DNA from 3 places in the Streptomyces sp. GSL17-111 genome. Region 2 is predicted to be linked to each of the others. Evidence: riboswitches for the same ligand, from Rfam matches in the RefSeq annotation. Region 2 holds a riboswitch; each other region holds the start of a gene.
What was found. A riboswitch is a leader RNA that binds a small molecule or an ion and turns the genes downstream of it on or off. The one in region 2 is predicted to bind cyclic di-AMP.
Positions count from the first base shown of each region.

Region 1: another riboswitch for cyclic di-AMP. It lies ahead of V6D49_RS11760 (M23 family metallopeptidase); the one in region 2 lies ahead of V6D49_RS17595 (LysM peptidoglycan-binding domain-containing protein).
Region 3: another riboswitch for cyclic di-AMP. It lies ahead of V6D49_RS19945 (transglycosylase family protein); the one in region 2 lies ahead of V6D49_RS17595 (LysM peptidoglycan-binding domain-containing protein).

Region 1 covers NZ_JBAJNS010000001.1:2,680,390-2,682,644, forward strand. Annotated here, with positions in the region: gene V6D49_RS11755 (TetR/AcrR family transcriptional regulator) at 1-237, shown strand, start outside; gene V6D49_RS11760 (M23 family metallopeptidase) at 392-1,444, opposite strand; cyclic di-AMP (ydaO/yuaA leader) riboswitch at 1,456-1,587, opposite strand; gene V6D49_RS11765 (PP2C family protein-serine/threonine phosphatase) at 1,843-2,255, opposite strand, start outside.
Region 2 covers NZ_JBAJNS010000001.1:3,943,589-3,945,843, forward strand. Annotated here, with positions in the region: gene V6D49_RS17590 (transglycosylase family protein) at 1-691, shown strand, start outside; cyclic di-AMP (ydaO/yuaA leader) riboswitch at 948-1,112, shown strand; gene V6D49_RS17595 (LysM peptidoglycan-binding domain-containing protein) at 1,119-1,820, shown strand; gene eno (phosphopyruvate hydratase) at 2,110-2,255, shown strand, end outside.
Region 3 covers NZ_JBAJNS010000001.1:4,467,531-4,469,785, reverse strand. Annotated here, with positions in the region: gene V6D49_RS19950 (aldo/keto reductase) at 1-194, shown strand, start outside; cyclic di-AMP (ydaO/yuaA leader) riboswitch at 653-830, shown strand; gene V6D49_RS19945 (transglycosylase family protein) at 834-2,201, shown strand.

The DNA.
Region 1 (2,255 bases), 1.3 Mb from region 2:
CGCCCGGAACTCCGGGAGGCGTTCACCGAGCACTACCGGGCGAACCTGGAGGAGAACGTCCGGGCCCACGTGGAGGGTGGTTTCCCCGGCGACCGGTCGACGGTCGTGATGCTCTACCTGGCGATGACCGGGCTCCTGGTCGAGTACCTCACGCTGCCCGGGGTGCTGGACGCGGCCGAGAGCTCGCTGGACGACCTCGTCGCCTCACTCGTGGACGTCATCGTCCCGGAGCAGTGAAGCGCCCCTCCGGTCGGGGGCCCGGCACAGGCCGACGGCCCTGGCGTCGGGGGGTGGTCCGCCAGGGCCGTCGGAGCGGGGTGCCCCCGTCGCCGGGGGGTGTGTCGTGCGGTACGGGCGCGCGGGGCCGGACGTTCACCCGCGCCGTGCAACCTCAGATGCTCAGGCCCTTGCCGCGCAGCCAGGCCAGCGGGTCGACGGTGTCGGTGCCGCCGGGACGCACCTCAAGGTGGAGGTGGGGGCCGGAGGAGTTGCCGGTGGAGCCGACGCGGCCGATGGTGTCGCCCGTGGTGACCTGGCCACTGGTGCGCGTCATCGATGACAGGTGGCAGTACCAGATCTCGGTGCCGTCCTCGAGTTCGAGCACGATGCGGTACCCGTAGGAACCGGCCCAGCCGGCCTCCTTGATGGTGCCGCTGTGCACCGCCTTGACGGGCGTGCCGCTCGGTGCGGCGAAGTCCTGGCCGGTGTGGTTGTTGGACCACATGCTGCCGGAGTCGCCGTAGCTCGAGGTGAGCTGGAAGTTCGCCAGGGGGAGGGCGTAGCTGGCGGCGAGCTTGCGCAGCCGCTCCTCCTCGGCCTTGCGCTTGCGCTCCTCCTCGGCCTTGCGCTGACGCTCGGCCTCCGCTTCGGCCTCGGCCTTCGCCTCGGCTTCCGCCTTCTTCTCGGCCTCGGAGGCGGCGGCCTTCGCGGCGGCGGCGACGGCTTCCTGACGGGCCGTGGCGTCGGCGGCGGACTGCTGGTGGTCGGCCTGGGCGAGGATGCGGGCGCGGAGCGCCTCGCCGGCGTCGGTGTGGCCGTTCTCGACGTCGGCGGCGGTGAGCGTGGCCTGGGTGAGCGGCGCTGCGACCGGAGCTGCTTCGGAGAGGTCGTCCTCCGGCAGGAAGGCTTCGGCTCCGGGTATGTCGTCGGTGAGGCCGGAGAGGTCGGGCATGGTCAGCGGGGCGCTGGTCTTGGGACCGGCCGTGGCGATACCGCCGGCGCCGATGGCGGCGACCATGCCGACCCCCAGGACGGCACTGCTGCGCGCCATGCCGGAACGCTGCCGGGCGACGCGGTGGCGTCCGCGGACGGGGCGCACGGTGTCCTCGGTGGGATTCCACTCGGTGAACGTGGTGCTGTCCTCAACGGACGGGCCGAAGACCTGATAGTCGTCCGAGGCTTCGCCTGCGTACGCGGTCTCGGTGGCATGCCTGCTCGACGCCACGGGGGCGTTCTCCTTTCCTTCCTTCTCGCCTACCGGGTTAGCTGACGGGTTCGGAGCAGGAAGGTCTCCTACGGGCACGGATGCCCGATTCACCCCAAAGAGTGGTTCCCCGGTTCCTTGAGTGCATCTGGTGCTGCGGGTTGTGCAGTTGTGGTGCAGCCGTGTTGCCAGTTGATGCACGGTCAGGATTCGGCCAAGGCGCACGGTGCCGCCTCTGTGGCGGCAGTGACGACCGCGCTGCGTTATCGAACGTTAATAGACTCGCGGCACATATTCCAAGCGTTCTCGGCAACAAGAGGCCGCTCCCGCCAGGACTTTCACCGCTCGCCGGGACAGAAACGGGCATAACCGCCGAGTAAAAGGTTGCCCAACAGCCGGGGATCGTGGCCAAGTCGTCATCACAGGTGTTTCGTGCCGTCACGGTAGGTGACGGCCAGGAGTGCCAGGTCGTCGGACGGTGGCCCGCCGGTGTACCGGGCGACGTCGGCGAGCACGGCGTCCAGGAGCTCGTCCGGCCCGCCGCGCGTCCACTCGTGCGCCCGGAAGCGCTCGGAGAGGTCGTAGAAGACACCGTGGGGATCGCGGGCCTCGGTCAGGCCGTCGGTGTTCATGAGCAGCGTCGCACCGACGGGGAAGGACACCCGGCCCACCGGTGGCGGGACGGCTCCCTCGGCGGGCAGGGCGGCCAGCCCGAGGGGCGGGGCCGGTTCGACGGGTTCCACGCGCTCCAGCCGCCCGTCCGGGTGGATGAGCCACGGCGTGGGGTGCCCGCAGTTGACGACGCGCAGGCGCCCGTCGTCCGTCACCTCGA
Region 2 (2,255 bases):
GACCGCGTCCGTCAACGGGGTCGTGGAGGCACCGGGCGTCCCCGAGGTCGGGCGGCCGGGCGCCGCCGACGGCGGGAACGGCTCCGGCGGCCGGGACGGCTCCGGCACCCCCGACGGCTCAAACGGCGCGGGCCGCTCGGGCGGCTCGGACCGTGCGGAGCCGCAGGAGGCGACGCCGTCCCCGGACGCGACCGACCCCTCCGCCACGCAGAGCCCCGACCCCTCCGATGCCCCGGACGTCGACGAGGCCCGCTCCACCGATCGCCCCGCCCCCGGCCCCACCGGGGCGGACGGCTCCGCCACGGACGGCTCCGAGGACCGGGCTGATCCGGAGGTGTCGCCCTCCGAGGAGACCGCCGTCCCGGACGACGCCCGGTCCGGTGGCGCGGCCGGGGACGGTGCCGGACGGCACCGGGGTGCCCCCGACCCGCGCGAGGCGGACCCCGACGGCACCGACCGTCCGGACCGGGGTGCCGCGCGGCACGCGGCCCCCGCCGATCGCACGGACCCGGCCGGTGCCGCCGAGGAGCACCGCGTCACCCGGGGCGACTCCCTGTCCGGCATCGCCGCCGAGCACGGGGTGGAGGGCGGCTGGCCCGCGCTGTACGAGGCCAACGCCTCCCTCGTCGGTGCCGACCCGGATCTGATCCTTCCCGGTCAGAGCCTGGAACTCCCGGTCGCACAGCGCTAGTTGCCCGTGCGTCGGACGCGGAGGGTCACCCGGACGGACGCAATGTGACGATCGTCACATTCCCGTTCGGCGTGTTCCGGGTTGCGGCGCCCGTCCGTCAGTGCCTAGACCTGGGCAGATTCTTCGGGCGTAGCGTCAAATCGGGATATATGGCCCGTTTCCGAGGTGTTTGATCGGATTATTGCGGTGTGCTTACCGTCACATCGCCCGCTACCGCGGGGCCGTTGACCGTCACGCCGAATCCTGCCGACGGGCAACGGGAACATCGTCGCGTCCGCGAACCGCCGGCAGGAGCGGGGGAACCAGGCACGTGCCGTGCGAGCGGCTAGGGGTGAAGCCCGGAGCGGGTGGACCGCACCGGGCCGGGCGGCTCACGCGCCCGAACCCGACAGCTCACCCCGTAGGCGTCCGGTGAGGAAGACCGTCCATGCTGTTCACCGAGAAGGGCTCCGAACGGAGTCGCAACCGTCAGCCCGTCGTCGTCCGCCTCGCCGCCTCGCTCGCCGGTTTCGCCGGCGCCGCCGTCGGCGGTCCCGTCGTCATGGCGGGCAGCGCGCAGGCCGCTTCCGTCGAGACCTGGGAGAAGGTCGCCGAGTGCGAGTCGAGCGGTAACTGGCGCATCAACACCGGAAACGGGTACTACGGCGGACTCCAGTTCGCCCAGTCCAGCTGGGAGGCGGCCGGCGGCCTCCGCTACGCGCCGCGCGCCGACCTGGCCACCAAGGAGCAGCAGATCGCCGTCGCCGAGCGGCTGCTCGACATGCAGGGCCCGGGCGCCTGGGCCTGCGCGGAGGAGGGCGGCCTCACCGCCGGCGCCCCGCCCGCGAACGTCGACCCCGAGGGCTCCTCCACGGGCGCGGACCGGCCCCCGCGCCCGCAACCGCAGCAGCAGGCGCCCGAGCAGGCGCCCCAGGCCGCTCCCCAGACGGAGCACCAGCACCAGACCCAGCAGCAGGAGCGGCCGCAGCAGTCGGGCGAGGGCGGCACCTACGTCGTGCGGGCCGGCGACACGCTGGCCGACATCGCCCAGCGGCACGGCACCACCTGGCAGGAGCTGTACGACCGCAACCGCTCCGTCGTCGGCGGCGACCCGAACCTCATCTTCCCCGGCCAGCGTCTGGTGGTGTGACGGGCCGGACGCGCATCCCCGAGCCGTCCGGTGGGTACACGCCTCGCGAGCCCCGGTGCGCATCCCCCCGCGCACCGGGGCGTCGGCCGCCGGGGCCGAACCCGTCCGTACGGCGAGACGTCGGCTTCCCCCACCCTTATCTTCAGTTGTTGAACAAACTGGTGCCACGCCGCTGAGCTGCGCTTTCACCGCAGCACCGCACGCCGGACGCGGGCCGAAGGCCCACGGCCGCCCCGGGGACCGTTAGGCTCCTGCCTCAGGAAGACCGACCCACACGAAGGAGACCCTCGTGCCGTCCATCGACGTCGTCGTAGCCCGCGAGATCCTCGACTCGCGAGGCAACCCCACGGTCGAGGTAGAGGTCGGCCTCGACGACAGCAGCACCGGCCGAGCGGCCGTGCCCTCCGGCGCGTCCACCGGCGCCTTCGAGGCCCT
Region 3 (2,255 bases), 520 kb from region 2:
TGAAGGGCACGACGCCCGAGACCGTGGTGCTGTGGTGGCTCCAGCGCCACCCGGCGGGCGTGGCACCGATCGTCGGCAGCGTACGGCCGGAGCGCATCCGTGCCTGCGCGGACGCCGCGCTCCGGCATCCGGCCCTCAGCCACGAGGAGTGGTACGCGCTCTGGTTGACGGCCCGCGGTGTCCCCCTGCCGTGAGGGCCCCACCGCGACAGCCCGCCAGCACCGCCAGCGCGAACTCCCCCCCGGACCACCAATAAGCCTCACAAGAGACACAAACGGACATTACGACCAGGCTCGCCTGATGCACCATCAGAACAAGAGCGCCGGGATTGGACCGATATAAAGAGGCGACCGACGGGCAGGTGACCGGACTCACAGCACCCCGGACCGTGTGCGATCGCACCGCCGGCCCCGTTGTCACCGCCTCGCCAATTTCCCTGCTGACCAGGGATTTTCGGACATACGGAAAGATCCGCCCTCTTACGCTCGGAATCAGCCCCGGTGCGCACCGTGCCGAAGGCCCGTCCCGGTGGTCTCGTCACCGGGCCCAGCCGCTTGTCTGGTGCAAAGCGTTGTGTTTACGGTTCCTCCGCACCGCATCGGATGCGGTGCCCTACCGCCGGGACGCCGAATCCTGCCGCCCGGCCGGGGGAATTCCTGAAAGACCAGGGCGGCAGGAGCGGGGGAACCAGGTAAGCGCCGTGCCGTGTATCCGTACCGGTACGGCTAGGGGTGAAGCCACGACCCGACGCGTTTCGGCGCGAGGGGAGTGGCCGGGCTTCTCCGGTCCGAATCCGACAGCTCACCTCGTAGGCGTAGGAGAGGAACACACCTATGTCCCGTGGTCGTCACCGCCGTCCGCGCAAAGCCCTGATAACCCGTCACGTCGCCCGTGCTTCCCTCATCGCCACCGCCGGTGGCGTGGCCGTGCCCCTCGCCGCGGGCTCCGCGAGCGCCGCCGACGTCTCCGTGTGGGACAAGGTCGCCCAGTGCGAGAGCACCGGCGACTGGTCGATCAACACCGGTAACGGCTTCTACGGCGGCCTGCAGTTCCAGCAGTCCTCCTGGGAGGCTGCGGGCGGCACGCAGTACGCCCCGCGCGCCGACCTCGCCACCAAGGACCAGCAGATCGCCGCCGCCGAGCGCCTGCTGGAGATGCAGGGCCCGGGCGCCTGGCCCGTCTGCGGCCCCCGTGCCGGTCTGGCCAAGAACGGCCCCGCCCCGCAGATCGACCCGGCCGGGGACACCGCCGAGCCGAAGGCCGAGAAGACCGAGAAGGCCGACAAGAAGGCGGAGCCCAAGCCCGAGCCCAAGGCCGAGAAGCCCGCCCCGAAGGCCGAGAAGGCCCCCGAGCCCACGAAGGCCGACAAGGCCGACAAGGCCGACAAGGCCGACAAGGCCGACAAGAAGGCCGCGACCGCCGAGGACTACACCGTCGTCAGCGGTGACACCCTCTACGGCATCGCGACGGTCCACGCGGTGGACGGCGGCTGGAAGGCCGTCTACAAGACCAACCAGGGCGTCGTCGGCTCCGACCCGGACCTGATCTTCCCCGGACAGCGCCTGAGCCTGGACGTGACCGAGGCGGCGGCTCCGCAGCAGGACGAGGGAGCCAAGGCCGAGCCCAAGCCGGAGCCGAAGCCCGAGAAGCCCGCGAAGAAGGCGGAGCCCAAGCCGGAGCCCAAGCCCGAGCCCAAGGCTGAGCCCAAGGTGGAGAAGCCCGCTCCGGAGCCGGCCAAGGAGGCCAGCAAGCCCGAGCCGAAGGCCGAGAAGCCGGCCGAGCAGGCGGCTCCGGCGAGCGGCTGGGTCCGCCCGGTCGACGCCTCGCCGAGCACGCCGTACCGCGCCACCGGCTCGTCCTGGTCCAGCGGTTACCACACCGGCGTGGACTTCTCCGCTCCGTCCGGCTCCACCGTGCGCTCGGTCGGCGCGGGCACCGTGGTCTCCGCTGGCTGGGGCGGCTCGTACGGCAACCAGGTCGTCATCAAGCACGCGGACGGCCGCTACAGCCAGTACGCCCACCTGTCCTCGCTCTCCGTCTCCACGGGCCAGAGCGTGACCGGCGGGCAGCAGATCGGGCTGGTCGGTTCCACCGGCAACAGCACCGGCCCGCACCTGCACTTCGAGATCCGCACCGGGGCCGGCTACGGGTCGGACATCGACCCGCTGGCGTACCTGCGGGCTCAGGGCGTCAGCATCTGATTCCCAGCCCCACGGTTCTCCCCTGACCCGAACCGGTCGCGCCCATCACCGGCG